DNA from 4 places in the Brevibacillus choshinensis genome. Region 3 is predicted to be linked to each of the others. Evidence: riboswitches for the same ligand, from Rfam matches in the RefSeq annotation. Region 3 holds a riboswitch; each other region holds the start of a gene.
What was found. Region 3 has a riboswitch for cyclic di-AMP ahead of JNE38_RS20255 (CAP domain-containing protein). Riboswitches for the same ligand answer to the same signal wherever they lie in the genome.
Positions count from the first base shown of each region.

Region 1 (4,801 bases), 950 kb from region 3:
CGATCCTCTCCGTATTTCGAAGACTCGGTGAGGTATGTATCAATGCTTGCAGCCAGTCCTCCATGCTTTCCCCTCGCTTTCTCATGGCAACCATTTATTATACTAGCAAACTCACGGAAATGGTAGAAAAAGGAATACAAGGGCTCATCAATGGATGAAAACAAAAAAACTGCCCGCGAACGGACAGTTTTTTTAAAGGGAGACTTACAGTTTTACTACGTTCTCAGCTTGTGGGCCACGGTTGCCTTGAACGATGTTGAATTGAACGCGTTGGCCTTCGTCCAAAGTTTTGAAGCCATCACCTTGGATTGCGCTGAAGTGTACGAAAACATCGTCTCCGCCTTCTACTTGAATGAATCCGAAACCTTTTTCTGCGTTAAACCATTTTACTGTTCCGTTCGTTTGCATGAAAAAAAACCTCCAAAAAAGTCAATTTTGAATATGCTAGTCATATTTACCGAAGCAAATAAAGCTCACATATCATGAAGAAATACCCTTATCGATACGTGTGATATGCCTTCATGATATGTGAATCCATACCTACTTCTCAAATATGTGAGAATCGTATTACGGAACTTCAAAACGGGCAAGGTACATCTTTTGAAAACCAAAAACAACGAAAGCCCTGCCTCTCTTTCATCCTTGCGGCTCCGATGACCGCGCCAGTGTGAATCGGGCATTCAAAAAATAAAAAACGTAAGGTGTCCACTTTCTACGTGGATATTACGTATCGGATTTTCAAGTAGCAACCTCATTCTACCATGCCTGTCCAGTAAAAGCAACAAGACACCTTCTATCCCTTACTCTTATGCTTCTGCTACAATCAAGGAAAGGAGTGATCCACACATGCAAAAGGAAACCATCAGCTGCTCTACTTTTCGCAAAACCATCCAGGAAGAAAGCAACCTACTACTGGTTGACGTTCGAGATGAAGAGAAATTCCTACAAGAAAGTCTGCACATAGAAGGAATCGAAACCAAAAACGCCCCCTACGTACATATGAAGGAACAAGATCAGCCCTTTGATGAAAAAACCTCTCATACGTTCCGAGATGCGACGATCATCACGGTCTGCACCACAGGCAACAAGGCACAAAAAGCAGCAGCTCTCCTCCGGGAAAAAGGATATCGTGCCCTTGCACTTGAAGGCGGATTGACGGCTTGGAACGATTTGAAAGAAAACCGCTAATGACTTCTCCCTCTCGATCAATCGAGAGGGATTTTTTCTTATTCCTTCCTACCTGTATTCTCTATTCTATGATTCTTATCCTATTAATCCTACCAAATATTACACCTATCATTCTCCGATAGATCTCTGTTATTCTGGTTCATGCCAAACAAAACAGCCGAAACTTCCTCTCGAATGGAAGTGCGGGGGATCTTTTTCTTGCGGATGAGAGATCTGCATGGGGTGAATCGCTAAAGTGCGTAGGGTTGTTTCCTCAATCCGAATCCGTCAACTAACCTCGTAGGCCAAAAAAAGGAGACGATGTGAATATGAAACGCCTTGGTACGATTGCAATCGCGACTTTGGGATTGGGGTTTGCTCTTTCCGGCTTTTCAAACACAGCTTCTGCCGCGGCAGCGTATAATTGCCCACTGAAAGCAGGGGCGCCTAGCCAAGTGCAACAGCAGCAACAAGTCCAATGGTTCCCATATATCCTTCAAATGAAGCAATTCACACCACAATTTGGATATCAGCCAGTCATGCAACAGCCGGTGCAGCCGCAATACGCAGCTCCAGTCAAACAGCAGCCTGTACAGCAACAACCTGTACAACAACAGCCAGTTCAGCAACCGGTTCAACAGCAGCCTGCAGCTGCTCCGCAACCTGCAAATCAAGCCGATCAACAAGTTTCCTCTGTTGTGAAGCAAGTAGCTGATCTGGTGAACCAGGAGCGTGCAAAAGCGGGTCTGAAACCACTTCAGCTTGATGCTTCCCTGAACAAGGTCGCACAAGCAAAAGCGGTTGACATGTCCAACAACAACTACTTCGACCATACAAGCCCAACGTATGGATCTCCATTTGACATGATGAAGCAATTCGGCGTATCTTTTATGACCGCTGGGGAAAACATTGCAATGGGTCAACGTACAGCTGATGAAGTCATGAACCAATGGATGAACAGTGAAGGTCACCGTCAAAACATCATGAATCCTTCCTTCACCAAAATTGGTGTAGGCTTTGTGAATGGATATTGGGTGCAAGAATTCATCGGATAATGAAATGGTATGGGAAAGCCGAGACCTCAAGTGAGGGCCCGGCTTTTTTGGTTTTTGCTATTCCTGCTTGGATTGAGTGTCCGTGCATTGCTTAGACGTGCAGCCACAATCCTGTTCTTCCATGAGCGCTACATCTTTTTGATGCATCTCTTGCTTCGTCGGATAGGCAGATACTTGCTGCATTTCAGCATTCACATCGTTTTGCTGTGGCACGGGCTGCTCCTCCTCGCCTTGCAAGTAGTCATTGCTCTTTTAGTATACACCGCTCTTTGGCGTTCATTCTCCATGGGAAGAGGGAGCGTGAACCAATCAGTGATTACTGCAGACTGAGAATATGCTCCAAATCCTTCAGCGCTGCTGCAGCCGCTGCGACGGGATCTGATTTCCCGCCAATGACAAGCAGGTCACCCATGACATCCGTTTCCACTCGGATCGCTTTTGTCGTGCCTTTTACATTTGCAAACGGGTGCGCAGAGTCAACTGCCAGCAATTCCACAGAAGCCCGGAGCCCTTCCGGAGTGCGGCGAATACTCCCTATCAGCTTTGGTGTCTTACCGGATTGCTGCCATAGCTGGATTTGCTCACGGGTCACTTCTCGCACACTTGATTTCGCGATGTCTGAAAGTGTCAGCTGAGCCCCAAAAGCGGCGTTCGCCAAAATGGTTACTTTGCACGCAGTATCCCATCCATCCACATCAAACGACGGGTCCGGCTCCGCAATTCCCAGCTGCTGCGCCCTCGCAATCGCTTCCTCGCAAGAGATGCCTTCGTCCATCATGCTCGTCAGGACAAAGTTGGTCGTCCCTGTGAACACCCCTTCCACCGCCTGAATTTCACAACCCGCCAAATTGTACTGCAAAAGATCGATGGTCGGTAAGGCAGCCGCCGTCGCCCCGCTAATCTTGAGAGAGACACCATGCTGCTTCGCCAATGCGGACAGACCTGCATAATCAACAACCAGTGCCCCTTTGGACACCGCGATCGCATGCATGCCAGTTTCTAATGCATGCCGTATGTAAGCGAGTCCGGGCCCGCCCGTTTCAAATTGGGATGGTCCCGTTTCAATGAGGACGTCAGCTTGACAGGAACGGATAAAATCCGAACCGGAAAATGGCATATCCCCCGTTTTCTTTTCCGCAGCAAACGCCTCAAGCACTGAAGGCTGCAGCCCCTTCTCATCATAGACACCGTGAGTCGAACGAGCAGTTCCAACCAAAATCACTTCCATGCCATACTGCTTTCGATAGTGGTCCTGACGCAGCATCAATAATCTCGCTACTTGCTTCCCTACCGAGCCATACCCTGTAATCACTACTTTCCATTGTTTCATCCGTCATCCATCCTGTTGGCAATACGCTTATCGAACCAATCTCCTCTGGTGCATGAGTATTGGATTCGCGTCTTGTGGTTTTAGTTTCTTACCGTTTTTTGCAGAGTACAGCTCATCCACATAATCTATGAACAAGATTCCTTGCAGATGATCCATTTCATGCTGGATGCAACGTGCCAGGAAATCCTCTGCTTCCAATATGACCGTTTCTCCTGCCCGGTTGAGGGTCTGCACTTTTACATAAGTCGCACGTTTGACGATACCGACCACTCCGGGGATCGACAGGCACGCTTCGGGCCCTTCCTCCTCTCCGGATTTCTCCAGCAAAACGGGATTGATCAATTCGATGAGACCATCCCCGCAATCCATCACAATCAATTGCTTGGCGATACCGATTTGAATGGCGGAGAGTCCCGCACGCCCTTTATCTGCATAAATGGTTTGCGCCATGTCATTCAAAATCTTTTCCGTGTTCTGCGTGATGGAAGATATTGCTTTTGATCGCTCACGCAAGATCGGGTCACCCAAGCGAACGATTATCCTTTCAGCCATTTCAATTCCCTCCCGCACTGATTTTCCCACGATTTCACCGTAGCAAAGCCTCTCGAATCTGTCAAAGGGAAACCGAGCATATATCTGAAAAATCATCCCCAGCAAGGGTGACAAATGCATGTAGATGCGCTATCTTTATTGGTAAACGATACAGATGTTCCACTTGAAGAGGGAGGCTACCATGCACGCAATAGCATCACAGCTGAATGACACCATTCAGCGCGAAAATCCACATGTATACGAGATGTTGTCCAATCTGGCAAAGCTGATCTATTTCCCCAAGGAAGGTATTCTCAGCCAATCTGCCGAGGCCAAAGCAAAAGCGAAAAAATACAACGCAACCATTGGGATTGCTTTGGAAAACGGACAACCGATGCATCTGAAAGTCATTCAAGATACTTTGTCTGCTTACCAGCCTAAAGACATTTACGAATACGCTCCACCTGCCGGGAAACCAGAGCTGCGTGCCGCTTGGCGCAAAAAAATGATCGAAGAACAACCCTCGCTCGCGAATCATACCTTCAGCAACCCGATCGTGACCAACGCATTGACCCACGGTCTCAGCATCGTTGCTGACTTGTTCGCAGATGTGGGCGACAGCGTGATCATTCCAGATAAAAACTGGGAAAACTACGAGCTGACCTTCTCCATCCGTCGCGGTGCTGAGATTGTCAATTATCCACTATACAACGACAGC
Region 1 is NZ_CP069127.1:3,075,054-3,079,854, forward strand. Features, by position in the region: gene JNE38_RS15510 (phosphotransferase family protein) at 1-64, opposite strand, end outside; gene JNE38_RS15515 (cold-shock protein) at 205-408, opposite strand; gene JNE38_RS15520 (rhodanese-like domain-containing protein) at 847-1,188, shown strand; cyclic di-AMP (ydaO/yuaA leader) riboswitch at 1,334-1,489, shown strand; gene JNE38_RS15525 (CAP domain-containing protein) at 1,497-2,222, shown strand; gene JNE38_RS15530 (hypothetical protein) at 2,280-2,435, opposite strand; gene JNE38_RS15535 (homoserine dehydrogenase) at 2,539-3,552, opposite strand; gene def (peptide deformylase) at 3,580-4,104, opposite strand; gene JNE38_RS15545 (aminotransferase class I/II-fold pyridoxal phosphate-dependent enzyme) at 4,286-4,801, shown strand, end outside.
Region 1: another riboswitch for cyclic di-AMP. It lies ahead of JNE38_RS15525 (CAP domain-containing protein); the one in region 3 lies ahead of JNE38_RS20255 (CAP domain-containing protein).

Region 2 (4,801 bases), 770 kb from region 3:
GAAAGGGGTTTGCTAATGAAGCTCCCCAATGGATACCATCATTAGCCATCCATCGTCATGTGCAAACGGTTCCTGTTTGTTTCGTTAAGGAGTCGATGTGTACATGATCCAATTGACGAACCGCCAGGCACGGCAATTTCTGCTATTGAAGCACGGGCTGTTGGGCGAATATCATTTTACCGGAAAGCAGGGAGTATTGGATTTTGTGCGGCAGGTAGGCTGTATTCAATACGATCCCATCGATGTTTGCGGAAAAAACGCCGAACTGGTGTTGCAGTCGCGAATCAAAGGATTCACCAAGAACATGCTCGCCGAGTTGCTGTATCAAGATAGAATCCTTGTCGATTATCCCGACAAGAATCTGGCCATTATCCCCGTCGAGGACTGGCCGTATTTTGAGCGGTACAGACAAGCCGCCCGACAACATGCCAAGCGCTATCCCGAAATGGAAGCGTTGATAGAGCAAGTACGAGCTCACATCCAAAATCACGGTGCGCTAAGTTCGGATGATCTAAAATTGGATGGAAACTTCGTTTGGCGATCGGCCATCCATTGGAGCAGTGGAAACAATTCATCTCGGTCGGTTCTGGAGCAGATGTATTCGACAGGCGAGTTGATTATCCATCACAAAAAAGGAACACGTAAATATTACGATATCGCGGGGAAGTACATACCGCCAAATCTGCTGAATGCGCCGGAGCCGCTGGAGAGCGAGCTGGAGCATCACAAGTGGCGGGTACTGCGTCGAATCGGCGCTGTTGGCCTTTTATGGAATCGCGCATCCGATGCCTGGCTGAACATATGGGGATTGAAAGCGGAGCAGCGCAATGAGGTTTTCCGCCGACTGTTGCACGAAGCTCGCATTGCTGCTGTTGCCGTAGAACAAATGAAGGATATACTTTATTGCCGCGCGGAAGACTTGCCGCTTATTGAAGCCGTTCAGCAAAATCCAGCGCCGAAATGGCGCTGCGAGCTGATTGCCCCACTAGATAATTTCATATGGGACAGAAAACTGATCAAAGAATTGTTTGGATTCGATTACACCTGGGAGATCTACACGCCTGCAATCAAACGGAAGTTCGGCTATTATGTGTTGCCTCTATTATACGGAGAAAGCCTCATCGGACGAGCCGAGGTAATCGCGGAGCGAAAATCCGGGACGCTGGTTGTCAAAAACATCTGGTACGAGAACGACATAAAGCCAACAAAACAATTGCGGACAGCCTTGAACAATTGTTTTCAAAACTTTGGAGTATTCAATGGATGCGAGACGATTTCGATAGAGTCTATGAACTGATATTTCGAGTTCCCCGGTAACATTTGCCGACAAGTCTCCGCGTACGAATCAGGTATTGCCCGCTTTACGATCATCCTTAACCAAGTTGCACATGACTATTTGAATCCGCCCATTCGAATATGGGGAATAAAGGCATTGGGCTCCTGTCGCTCCAAGAAGATGAAAGGACGCATTTTGTCTCTTCAGCGAATGACAGCACAACCTTAGTGAATACTAATGTGAAAAGGGAGCGCGAGCATATGAGGCAGCTGGCTTTCTGGGAAAACCAAGAACGCCGAGCCCTCGCTTGAGGACTCGGCGTTCGCATCGCATTCATTAGCCAATAAATTCTTGAACCCAGTATCCATTCACATAGCCTACACCGATTTTGGTGAAGGAAGGATTCATGATGTTTTGACGGTGACCTTCGCTGTTCATCCATTGGTTCATGACTTCATCAGCGGTGCGCTGACCCATCGCAATGTTTTCTCCAGCGGTCATATAAGATACACCGAACTGCTTCATCATGTCAAATGGAGAACCGTACGTAGGGCTGGTATGGTCGAAGTAGTTGTTATTGGACATGTCAGCCGCTTTTGCCTGTGCTACTTTGTTCAAAGAAGCGTCGAGCTCCACTGGTTTCAGCCCTGCTTTTGCACGCTCTTGGTTCACCAGGTTAGCGACTTGCTTCATGACAGCGGAAGCGTCCACTTGCTGATTGGTTTGCTCTGCAGGTTGTGGAGCAGCTACCTGTTGTACAGGCTGCTGAATAGTTGTCGCGTATTGCGGTTGAACAGGTTGCTGCATCACGGGTTGATATCCGTATTGTACGGTATATGGAAACGATTGGGTTGGTTGTTGAAGGGCCGCGGCAGAAGCTGTGTTAGAAAAGTCGGAAAGAACAAATCCCAATCCCAAAGTCGCGATTGCAATCGTACCAAGGCGTTTCATATTCACATCGTCTCCTTTTTTTGGCCTACGAGGTTAGTTGACGGATTCGGATTGAGGAAAAACAACCCTACGCCCTTTGGCGATTCACCCCATGCAGATCTCACATCTGCAAAAGAAGATCCCCCGCACTTCCATTCGAGAGGAAGTTTCGGCTGTTTTGTTTGGCATGACCCAGAATAACAGAGATTCTACGTCGAAATAAATACACAAAAAATGGTATGAGTACTAGGTGTAATGGCCGCAAACGTTGACTGCATGCGATTTCTTAGGAACGTTTCTTTTCTGATGTAAAATATAGCAGGGCAAGGACAGGCAAAATCAATCCAAACCATAAGGCTGCATTCCATCCCCCTACGGCGTAAGACCAACCAACAGTAGCTTTCGCAGAAACACCGGCATCCAAAATAAAGGCTGATACAACTCGCTCAGTGATCCCAACAATTAAACTGGACTGAGATAGAAGAGGCAACAAAACAGAGACGATGAAGGCAATGAGAGCAACCCCAGTAACGGGTGAAACGCTAGGTTACTTGTATTTAGTCTGATCTATTAGGTTGTATTTGTATGATGGCTAATAGAATGACTGCCTCACTAGGTATTTACCATATAGAACATTGGAGGATTAAATGTCCTGGAGCAAATTGAAGCAAAATCTGGAGAGTTTTCTCTGTCCTGCGTTATATGAAAGGGTTGAATACCGTGCAACCGGCTATCGTTATTTACCAGATAAAGCAGGACTTTGTTATATTTCGGTAGACAAAAAGAATGTACTCAATATGAATGATAAAACTACCTTAATCAAATGGTATCAGACGGAGCTGGAAATTAAGAATGATCCAAATATCCAAATTCCAATCAGTAATGAAGAAATTGAAGCTGTCAGAAAAGATGCCAAGGGAATAGTTCCAGAGGATCGTCTAAAAGTAATTGCAAGAAATAGAAAAATATCAGAATATGCAGAGGAGCTTTTGTTAGCACAGGTATCATTAAGTAAATCAAATTTTAGCGTTGTTGCTAATAAATTTTTAGCCATTTCTATTGAGGAAAGCCTGGAGAGCAATGATATATTATTGAATATCCTGGCTTTGGTGGACAGACGAGTTGGAAAAAAGCGAATTTTAAACATGGCCGAGAAAATGAAATTAAAGCATCCAATTGTGCAGTATTTTTATGAACTACGACTTAGTACCTTATGAAAACACATCCCTTTTTAAGATGCGCCGGAATTAGCGGTAGTCTTGGACAAAGAAAGAAAAGTCCAAATCTACCGCTAATTTACTATATCTTTCTAGATAAAAAATGAGTGAAGTGTAATTGCAATATTGTTTAAGGAAGGGGAACCTACATGAAACGTACCTTTACATAATGGCTACGATAGCAATAATTGCAGGATGCAGTGATCACGCACCAGGCATAAAGGAAGACCCATCCGTGCATCTAGATACACGAGTAGTGGTTCTAAGGAGCCTGGAAGGGGCTTCCCCGCCATCCTCAGCACCGATCTTTATTGCATCCGGAATAGCGGGAGCCCGGCCTGAAAAGACGTTTGTCCCGTTAATCATGTATTATGTCGTTCCGATTTTCCTGATCGGTTATTTCATCGCGCTGGGTGTATTGCCAATTCCTGTATAAAGGCAAAGGAGGAGTGTTTTATGAAAAAGACGCTTGAGGTACTTTTCGTGGTCAGTCTGGTACTCTTTTTACTAGCGGGCTCATTATTAGTAATAGGTCAAGTGCTTGGTCTTCTCTTGCAAAATGGTGAACTTATTTTGAAAAGCCAGGAGCTCTTGGCAAAGCCTACATTTGCAATTAGTGCAGTAGCTGGCGTCATTGCCTATTTGTTGAATCAGAAGAAGAAGCAAAAGGTAAGTGAGGGGGCTAGTGAAGCAAACGTGATTTCTTCGTAAAGCAAGCACGCAAAGGTTGTCATTCGTCGAAAACCTTTGCCGGATTTGCTGTGCAATCGGGCATTGATTTGAAGCCACAGGATTTCGACGTTCAATGAGATCGCGCCGAAAGCGTTATTTCATTCGAACGCCGTGAGGAGTCGAAAGGAAAGTCAGCGGGTTGCCCTCGCAGTGGGAGCCCCTGGCTTTTTTCGTTTTTTGCGGCGGGTAGACCGAACTGTATAAAACTAGCCCCCCCTGCGGATAATTGTGGTAAATGAATGGACTTGGGGACTGACAGATGAAGGGGTATTCTAGGTATGCTCGAAAGAGAAAGGCCACTGGACCGATGCATTCTTTCCAGCTGGGCTTGACCGCCAACCTTCAGCAGTTGCGGCAAGAACTCGGGTACAGTCCCGATTTGACCATCCGCGAGTGGGAGCTGGGGGAACAGGGCATCTGGGTCGCTGTCGTCTATACGAACAATCTGATCGATATGCAAACCGTCAATGAGTTCATTGTGCGTTCCTTATCTGTTTTCGGGACAGATGATTTTGCCGCCAGCTTGTTCTCCCCCGAAGATACGTTCCGCTTCATCAAAAGTCGCGCCGTGAAGGTCGGCGAAGTAAGGGTTACCGAAGATTGGATGGACCTCGCAGTATCCATCGTTTCCGGTGATACTGCCATT
Region 2 is NZ_CP069127.1:3,255,685-3,260,485, reverse strand. Features, by position in the region: gene JNE38_RS16415 (hypothetical protein) at 1-107, shown strand, start outside; gene JNE38_RS16410 (winged helix-turn-helix domain-containing protein) at 104-1,297, shown strand; gene JNE38_RS16405 (CAP domain-containing protein) at 1,613-2,227, opposite strand; cyclic di-AMP (ydaO/yuaA leader) riboswitch at 2,235-2,391, opposite strand; gene JNE38_RS16400 (SF0329 family protein) at 2,854-3,423, shown strand; gene JNE38_RS16395 (hypothetical protein) at 3,659-3,859, shown strand; gene JNE38_RS16390 (hypothetical protein) at 3,880-4,134, shown strand; gene JNE38_RS16385 (spore germination protein) at 4,415-4,801, shown strand, end outside.
Region 2: another riboswitch for cyclic di-AMP. It lies ahead of JNE38_RS16405 (CAP domain-containing protein); the one in region 3 lies ahead of JNE38_RS20255 (CAP domain-containing protein).

Region 3 (4,801 bases):
CCCTTTCCGGGCACCAAACTTCAAAAATTGTGATGTTGATTCTGATGCATTTGACTGAGCTGATGATGGGCAATCGCGTCATCGATGGAATGGTTTACGGCATGCTCATCTTTTCTTGTCAGGCTGTTTGTTCCAGCCAAGAAGAATCCCGCACCGATTACGGCTACCAAGGCACCAAGGAAATATAACAACGGTTACACCACCTTTCGGAATGCTTACCATAATTATAACAGTTTTTACCAGTAAAAGCATACCAAATGACGAAAATGGACGTAACTCACCATCCATACAAAAAAAGGCTGCCGTTGTTACTTGTGGCAGCACTCCTTTATCCGGTTACTTCGATGCTTTTTATATCCTGTAATGCCAAGTTCAACAGTTGCTTGCTATCATCGTGATAAACAAGGATTGTCACTTTCTCCACCTTCAATATTCGTCCTAGAATAACGTCGGATGAGTTTCTAAATTGAATTTTTAATAATGTATTCTCTTGAATCCATTTCTCTAGACGCTGACGAGTCATGAAGCATTCTCCTTTGGTAGCTGGCTGGCTTGTGTTACCACGAGGCCCCTTTAGCTTTGCGTCTCATACTTTCGCATGATTTGCCTTTATCTGGATTGGAAAAAAGGTATTGATGAAATTATAACATCAATAGGCATTTGGAAATAGGTCTTTGGTTTTGAAAACCCTCCCCTTTTTTCGACGAATGAGCGCACCAGCTAGGTAAATAATAAGACAGCAAAGCGGGGACGAGTTGCCCGGCCATAGGTTTCTGCCTTTCTGAGAAAAAACAAAAAAGCCGGCCCCTCGCTTGAGGACGCGGCTTTCCCATACCCTATCATTATCCGATGAATTCTTGCACCCAGTATCCATTCACAAAGCCTACTCCGATTTTGGTGAAGGAAGGATTCATGATGTTTTGGCGGTGACCTTCACTGTTCATCCACTGAGTCATGACTTCATCAGCCGTGCGTTGACCCATAGCAATGTTCTCACCTGCGGTCATAAACGACACCCCGAACTGTTTCATCATGTCAAAGGGAGAACCATACGTAGGGCTTGTATGGTCGAAGTAATGGTTGTTGGACATGTCAGCTGCCTTCGCTTGAGCGACCTTGTTCAAGGAAGCGTCCAGTACTACCGGTTTCAGGCCTGCTTTTGCACGTTCCTGGTTTACCAGATCCGCCACTTGCTTCATAACAGAGGATGCATCCACTTGATGTTGCTTTGCAGGCTGCTGTTGAACGGGCTGTTGTACAGGCTGCTGTTGTACAGGCTGTTGCTTGTATTGCTGTTGAACCGGCTGTTGCATTACTGGTTGATATGCATATTGCGGTTGTACCATATATGGGAAGCCTTGGGCTTGTTGCTGTTGTTGCACTTGCTTGGTCGCCCCTGCATTCAATGGGCAAGGATAAGCAGCCGCGGCAGAAGCTGTGTTAGAAAAGCCGGAAAGAGCAAATCCCAATCCCAATGTCGCGATTGCAATCGTACCTAGGCGTTTCATATTCACATCGTCTCCTTTTTTTAGCCTACGAGGTTAGTTGACGGGTTCGGATTGAGGAAACAACCCTACGCACATTGGCGATTCACCCCATGCAGATCTCTCATCTGCAAGAAAAAAAGTTCCCCCGCACTTCCATTCGTGAGGAAGTTTCGGCTGTTTTGTTTGGCATGACCTAGAATAACAGACATTCGCGGTCAAATGAAAGGTATAAAATTTGGTAGGATTAATGGGATATTAGAGAAAGTGGCAGAAACAGCGACTTCTCTGGGAGCGGTGTCCGAATATCAAAAGGAACGGCGGGGATGGAGGCAACGACTTCTTTTTCAACGAACGGATTTGATCGGGTCATAAACGGATGCTGCGGCATTCGTTTTTGTTTGCAGAACTTCGCGAAATGATATTTCTATGAATCAGGCCATATAATGCACCGTGGCTAAAGAACGGAAACTTTTGTAAGCGGTGAACTGTATATAAATATGGAGAAAGATTACGAAGGGGAGAGAAGGGGAGGAAGTATGAAAGCGATTGTATACGAGCGGTACGGACCGCCGAATGTGCTGCAGCTGCGGGAGGTCGCCAAGCCCGTACCAAATGACGACGAAATCATGATTAAGGTCTATGCTACAACCGTTGCTGCTGGGGATTGCCGGTTACGCAAAGCAGATCCTTTCCTCGCGCGCCTATTCAACGGCCTTTGGAGACCAAAGCGTATCAGGATTCTCGGATTCGAACTGGCGGGCGTGGTCGAATCGGCGGGTAGCCGCGTTACACGGTTCAAGCCGGGAGATTCCGTATATGCTGCCTGCGGAATCAGCTTCGGCGCGTATGCGGAATACAAATGTCTGCCCGAGAATGGCGGTGTCGCACTCAAACCTGCAAACATGACGTTCGAGGAGGCAGCTGCGGTACCGGTAGGCGCCTATACGGCCCTGCAATTTCTCCGGAAGGCCAACATCCAAAGCGGCAGTCGGGTGCTCGTTTACGGAGCTTCTGGCAGCGTCGGGACATATGCCGTCCAGCTCTCCAAGTATTTCGGCGCGGAAGTAACCGGATTGTGCAGCACGTCTAATGTGGAATTGGTGAAATCGCTGGGAGCCGACCGAGTCATTGATTATACAAAAGAGAAGTTCGCAGAGGAAGGTCCGTCTTACGATATCATTTTTGATACGGTCGGGAAGAGTCCATTCCAAGCTTGCGTCAAGCGTCTGACACCGAATGGCTTCTATTTGCGTGCGTACCATGTGGACTTTCTGCCGATCATTGGCGGACTATGGGTCAATGCGACGAGCAGCAAGAAGGTAATCGGCGGATCGTCGAAGGAATCCGCAGAAGACTTAATGTATCTGAAGGAGCTGATCGAGGCAGGAAAGCTGCGTTCTGTAATCGATCGCCGCTTTCCGCTGGAGCAAGCACCGGAGGCTCACAGCTATGTGGATCTGGGACATAAGAAAGGTAACGTGGTACTAACCGTTCGGGGAGACTGAACATTCTGTTCGTTCCGAAGTGAAAAACAAGGTGGTTTTGCGCAGTATGGATGGCTATGATAAACTTGATTCCATTATTTGAGTGGAGCGATCGTTTGGGGCAGTGCCCATTATTCTTGCACAAAGTAGGGAAATGCGTAATGCGTAAGGAGCGGTAGATATGGCACGTGTTTTATTTATCAATAGTGGATCAGAAGGACATATCAATCCAACGATTGGAGTGGTGCAGGAGCTTATCTCTCGCGGAGAAGAGGTAGTGTACTTTACGGTAGAAGCTTTTCGAGAGCGTATGGAGAAGACGGGAGCTACTGTACGAACAATTGACGGTCAAAAATTTATAGAAGCGTTTATCTCGGGTGGAAGAAATTATTTGCTTGAAAGAGTCAACGGTCTTTTACATACGGCAGATATCGTCATCCCTAGCGTTCTTGAGCAGATCAAAGGAGAGCATTTTGATTACATCATCCACGATTCCATGTTTGGATGCGGACGGTTACTGGCGCAGATCCTAAAGCTTCCTGCAATGAATTCGTGTACTTCTTTTGCGCAGACAAAAGAATCATTCGAGAACATGCTGGAACAGCTTTCTGACAAAATACCTGTGGAAATCCTTACACCCATCCAAGAGGAATATCACCGCCTGACGAATAGGGTGAAGGAAAAATATGATGTGGAGATCCATTCTCCTTATGAGGTTTTTTGTAATCCTGCACCACTTACTATCGTTTATACAACCAAGGAGTTTCAACCTTTTGGAGAAGCATTCGACCAAACTTACAAATTTGTAGGTCCATCCATCTCTTCACGATACACGCAGGAAAACTTCGACCTCACTGAAATCGAGGGGAAAAGCCCCATTTACATTTCATTGGGTACGATCGTTAACCGATCGATCGATTTCTATAAGCTATGTATGACGGCACTTGGGAACACGGATCATACCATCGTCATGTCGATCGGGAGTAACGTTCAAACCTCTGATTTGGGGGAAATCCCCAAAAACTTCATTGTGAAAAGTTATGTTCCGCAACTTGAGGTCCTCAAATATGCGAAATTATTTATTACGCATGGTGGAATGAACAGCACCAATGAAGGTCTCTATCACGGGGTTCCGCTCATTGTAATCCCACAAAGCGCGGATCAGCCAATCATCGCCGGGCAAGTCGTCAATATCGGAGCAGGCATGAAGCTGCAAATGCAAAACTTGACTGCAAATCAACTGCGTGAATCCGTGGATCATGTGTTGAACGACCCAACTTTCAATCAGGCTGTGGCAAAAATAAAGGAATCCTTTCAACAGTCAGGTGGGTATCGCCAAGCTGTTGATGAGATATTCGAATGGAAAGATCAGTATCCTTTCTCAAAATAAATGTTGATTGAGCTCAGTCGTAGCAGCAGGATGGACACTGAAGCCTTCCTCGAACGAAGCGGCATTCCAGGTAATGATGGTCTTCCTGGCTGCCGCTAGTTTGTCATTTGTCAGCCATTGCCCTCATCATGTCCTCGTTTTCCTTTGCCGCTCTATTCGTAGCTTACCCTCATGATATCCAGGAAAGGGATCTTCCTTGTTGTTCCTTCGCTTTCAACGTGAACGAGTCTGGTGCGTGAGTCAAGGACCATGATCCGTCCACGAACCTTTTCAGTTTCACCCCAAACCGACAGAGCTCTTTCGTCGCCATCCTCCCTTGCTTCTTCAAGCTGGCTTCCCAAGTCCTCCAATTCAAATTCATCCCGTGTGGGTCTTTTTGGTACAGATGCTTTTACCATGTTGGTTCCCCCCAGCTTTCATCAACCTATTTGAAAGATTTT
Region 3 is NZ_CP069127.1:4,022,064-4,026,864, reverse strand. Features, by position in the region: gene JNE38_RS20265 (hypothetical protein) at 45-188, shown strand; gene JNE38_RS20260 (hypothetical protein) at 329-523, opposite strand; cyclic di-GMP riboswitch class I at 536-618, opposite strand; gene JNE38_RS20255 (CAP domain-containing protein) at 843-1,508, opposite strand; cyclic di-AMP (ydaO/yuaA leader) riboswitch at 1,516-1,673, opposite strand; gene JNE38_RS20250 (NAD(P)-dependent alcohol dehydrogenase) at 2,024-2,992, shown strand; gene JNE38_RS20245 (macrolide family glycosyltransferase) at 3,153-4,361, shown strand; gene JNE38_RS20240 (YolD-like family protein) at 4,514-4,759, opposite strand.

Region 4 (4,801 bases), 880 kb from region 3:
AGAGAGGTGCATGAAAATCGGACGGTGGAAGATTGGGACGGCAATAGCCGCTGCGATGCTATTGATCGCAGGCAGTGCGGCGGGATCGCATGGCGTATCTGCGGCAGAGGAAAGCAGGATTCGTATCGCTTTTGTGGGAGATATCATGCTGGACAAGAGCGTCGGAAACCAAATCGGGCTCCATGGCGTGGATTACCCGTTTCAAAAGACGGTAGACTTTCTGAAGCAGGCGGATCTGACCATCGGCAATCTGGAGACGTCTGTCAGCACCCGCGGCCAGGCAGCGAAAAAGGAATATACATACCGATCCAAGCCCCAAACTCTGCAAGGATTGGTGAACGCCGGCTTTGATGTCGTCAATCTGGCCAATAACCATTCCTTGGACTACGGCATGGACGCGTTATTCGATACCATGGACCATTTGAAAAAGGTTCAGCTTGGCTATGTAGGTGCAGGGAAAAACGAGGAGGAGGCATTCGCCCCGGACATCCGAACCATCAACGGAAAGCGTGTTGCCGTCATAGGGTTGAGCCATGTACTGCCCAATCGGCAATGGTTTGCTGGAAAAAACAAGCCAGGACTCGCCCATGCTTATTCGTATGAGCCGATGCTCACCTACGTCAAAAAAGCAGTGGCACAGTCTGATATTACCATCGCCGTGATGCACTGGAATCTCGAATACAAGGATAATCCGGAGCCGTATGCGCGGGAAATGGCTCGGAAGCTCATTGACAGCGGGGTAGATGCGGTGGTCGGCTCCCATAGCCATTCGGTGATGGGAATGGAGCTCTACAAAGGGGTGCCGATCTACTACAGCGTAGGCAACTTCGTCTTTACCACCTCTTACAATCCCAAAGGAAGAGAAGCAATGATGGTGGAGCTGACCTTTGGGGAAAAGGAAACCACCTCCAAAGTGATCCCGGTCAAAATCGTGAACGGACAGCCGGTCCCGATGGATGCGGCGAACCGGAAACGGATGATCGGCAAATTGAACCAGTTATCCTATCAAATGAAGTTTGATGAAGAAGGAAATGCAGTCAAAACGGTCGCTTCCCCAACCAAATAGAAAACATAGCGAGCAGGATCATCCGGTCGACACCGCGGCCAGATGATCTTTTTTTGTACTGCAAAAGGCTTTGCGTCGCCAAATTTTCTGGTGAACCGACATAGCGTGAACCTTTTTAGTCAGAGTGGACATGGTAGGATATGGACGGAATTTTTTGGAGATGTCTGGTAATTACGGTTAACAGAGCCTGAGTGGACCAGAAGAGCGAATATACGGAATTATCAAGGATGTGTCAAAAGGAGAGGCATGATAACATGAAACGCGTGTTAACCATAACGGAATCATGAGAGGAGATCAACGAACACCTCCCAATCAAATAGGGGCCTAGTTCCGTCTTTTACGGAAGCGGGGGAACCACGTTAGGGGTTAATTCTGTGATGCACAGAAGGGATGCACACTGCCATCCTACCCGTCAGCTAACCTCGTCGGCTAAAGCAGATTATTCCAAAACCTCAATTGCTAGAGAGCGCATGTCTTGTACACACTGGGAGCGCGTAGTTCCTATTGGGAAAAATCCCTTGTGCACAGCTTGTTTGACATGCCTTCCAGCGAGAAAACAGCCGGCGCATTTGCTTTTCCATGTGGGGATGGCCCTCCCGTATCATGGAAGGTGTTGCGCTGGCTTTTTCTATACATGGGATGTGAAAGGGGAAGGAAGCATGAACAAGAAAAGCTTCATGAGATGGGGATGGACAGCCGTACTGTCGTGCCTTTTGCTTGTCGCAGGATGCGGCTTTGGACAGCAAGCCCGGTCCGTCGCGGGCAATGAGCAGACCCAATCAGCGGAGAGCACATTGGAAAAAGTGAAGAAACAAGGCTTTGTCACGGTGGGCTTCGCCAACGAAAAACCGTACGCCTATGCCACTCCGGACGGAAAATTGACCGGAGAAGCGGTAGAGGTCGCACGCGTCGTCCTCTCCAAAATGGGGATAAACGAAATGAACGGCGTACTGACTGAGTTCGGGTCCCTGATCCCAGGGCTGAAAGCAAAGCGCTTTGACATCATTACGGCAGGCATGTACATCACACCGGCCCGCGCCAAGGAAGTGGCGTTTGCCAATCCGGAATACAGCATCGGGGAAGCGCTCGCGGTGAAGAAAGGAAACCCGCTCCAATTGCGCAGCTACAAGGACATCGCCTTGAACCCAAATGCTAGAATCGCGGTCATGAGCGGCGCGATCGAGATGGAGTACCTGGAGAAATCGGGAGTGAAGCAAGAGCAGCTGGTCCTGGTGCCAGATCAGCCATCGGCGATAGCAGCGCTGCAAGCGGGACGTGCAGATGCCATCACGATGACGGGCCCGTCCCTGCAAGCAGTTCTGGAGAGTGCCAATGACAGCAATGTGGAGAGGGTCATGGATTTCACCCAGCCCGAGATTGACGGGAAAAGCATTCGCGGCTACGGAGCGGCAGCCTTCCGCAAAGAAGATGAAGCGTTTGTCAAAGCGTTCAATGAGGAGCTGCAAAAGCTCAAAGAATCGGGAGAGCTGCTGAAGGTCCTGGAGCCGTTTGGCTTTACCGAGCAGGAGCTGCCTGCCGAGATGACGGCTGAAGGGCTGTCAAAGCAATGATGGGCGCTGCTTCGACGAAAGGAAGGGATGAACATGAGTGAGACTATGCAGCTGATTCCTTTTTTGCTCAAAGGAGCGGCGACGACCTTGCAAGTGACGGCACTCTCGGTGCTGGTCGCCTTCACCGTCTCATTTGCAGCCGGCTTTTGCAGGCTTTCCAAATGGTTTTGGGTTCGCGGGATCATCAGCGCTTATGTGGAAATCTTCCGGGGGACGTCTCTCTTGGTACAGATGTTTTGGCTGTTTTTCGCGCTGCCCCTGCTGGGCATAGAGCTTTCCCCGATCCTTGCGGGAGTGATTGCACTAGGTCTCAACTATGGAGCCTACGGTTCGGAAGTGGTCAGAAGCGCCATTCTTGCCGTTCCAAAGGGACAGATGGAAGCATCGATTGCCTTGAACATGTCGCCTTGGCAGCGCATGAGACGGATCATCTTGCCGCAAGCAACCGTCATGATGCTTCCTTCGTTCGGAAATCTAATGGTAGAGCTGTTGAAGGGGACCTCCCTACTTTCCTTGATCACACTGGCTGATTTGACATTCCAGGGAATGCTCCTGCGCACGTTTGATTCATCCAGAACATTTCAAATATTCGGTCTTATGCTGGTGATGTATTTCTTGATGGCCTATCCTTTGACGCTCGCCATGCGGTGGCTGGAGCGCCGCGCATCGATAGGGAGGGTGTAAGCCATGTGGAGTTGGTCCTTTACGTGGGAGATACTCCCCCAGATCGCAGCAGCGATTCAAACGACCATTCTCGCGACCATCGCCGGGTTCGCCATCGCCCTTATTGGGGGGCTGCTGCTCGCATTTGGACGCAGAGTCAAGCAGAAATGGCTGTCGTTCCTGTCTGCCTGCATCGTGGAATTCATACGCAGCACCCCGCTCCTGGTGCAGCTGTACTTCATTTTTTACGGACTTCCAGCGATCGGAATCTCGCTCGGGCCGTTTGCGGCAGGGGTACTCGGATTGGGGATTCACTACAGCGCCTACCTCTCTGAGGTGTACCGCTCCGGAATTGATGCCATCCCGAAAGGTCAATGGGAAGCAGCGAAGGCACTCAATTTTTCCAGGGCTAAGACGTGGTCGCGAGTTATTTTACCACAAGCCATCCGCCCGATCGTTCCCGTGCTGGGCAACTATTTGCTCGTCATGTTCAAGGAAACTCCGATTCTATCGGCCATCACATTGGTGGAGATGCTCCTCGCAGCTAAAATGATTGGTTCAGCATCCTTCCGTTATCTGGAAGCCTTTACCCTGGTGGGGATCTTGTTCCTGGTGCTAAGCTACGCCTCCTCGCTGCTGATTCGCAGACTGGAGATAAAATGGGGACGGCTATGAGAAAGGAGAGGCCTATGAAAACGACTCAAGGAGAAATGCCTGTCGTCGTCTATCGCGGCGTGAGCAAGTCATTCGGTGAGCAGCAAATCTTGCAGAAGATAGACCTTTCGATCGCACCGGGTGAAAAAGTAGCCGTGATTGGCCCGAGCGGTTCTGGAAAAACGACACTCGCTCGCCTGCTGATGACGTTGGAGGAACCGACTTCGGGCACGATTGAAATCGACGGTCAGCACTTGTGGCACAAAAACGTAAATGGCAGGCTGGTGCCTGCGGACGAGAGGCATTTGCACAGCATCAGGGGAAACATCGGGATGGTTTTTCAGCACTTCAACCTGTTTCCTCACATGAACATTTTGCGGAATTGCACGGAAGCACAGATCCACGTCCTGAAAGTCAGCAAGCAGGAGGCGCAGCAAAGAGCGCTGGCCATGCTGGAAAAAGTGGGGCTGGCAGATAAAGTGGACGCCTATCCCGCGCAGTTGTCAGGCGGCCAAAAGCAGAGGGTGGCAATCGCCCGCGCATTGGTCATGAGACCCAAGGTGATGCTGTTTGACGAGGTGACCTCAGCTCTCGATCCCGAGCTGGTGGGAGAAGTCCTGAACGTAATCAAGGACATCGCCCGAGAAGGAGAGATGGCGATGCTTTTGATCACGCATGAAATGGATTTTGCCCGTGATGTCGCAGATCGAGTCATTTTCACAGATGGCGGCAGCATTGTCGAGCAAGGCACTCCGGAGCAAATTTTTTACCACCCGCAAAGTCCCCGTCTGCAAGCCTTTTTGCGACGCTTTCGAGCCGGCTAGTGGCAGCGGAGAGGAGTTAGGGA
Region 4 is NZ_CP069127.1:4,900,864-4,905,664, reverse strand. Features, by position in the region: gene JNE38_RS24560 (CapA family protein) at 11-1,066, shown strand; cyclic di-AMP (ydaO/yuaA leader) riboswitch at 1,378-1,511, shown strand; gene ehuB (ectoine/hydroxyectoine ABC transporter substrate-binding protein EhuB) at 1,726-2,637, shown strand; gene ehuC (ectoine/hydroxyectoine ABC transporter permease subunit EhuC) at 2,665-3,321, shown strand; gene ehuD (ectoine/hydroxyectoine ABC transporter permease subunit EhuD) at 3,325-3,975, shown strand; gene ehuA (ectoine/hydroxyectoine ABC transporter ATP-binding protein EhuA) at 3,990-4,778, shown strand.
Region 4: another riboswitch for cyclic di-AMP. It lies ahead of ehuB (ectoine/hydroxyectoine ABC transporter substrate-binding protein EhuB); the one in region 3 lies ahead of JNE38_RS20255 (CAP domain-containing protein).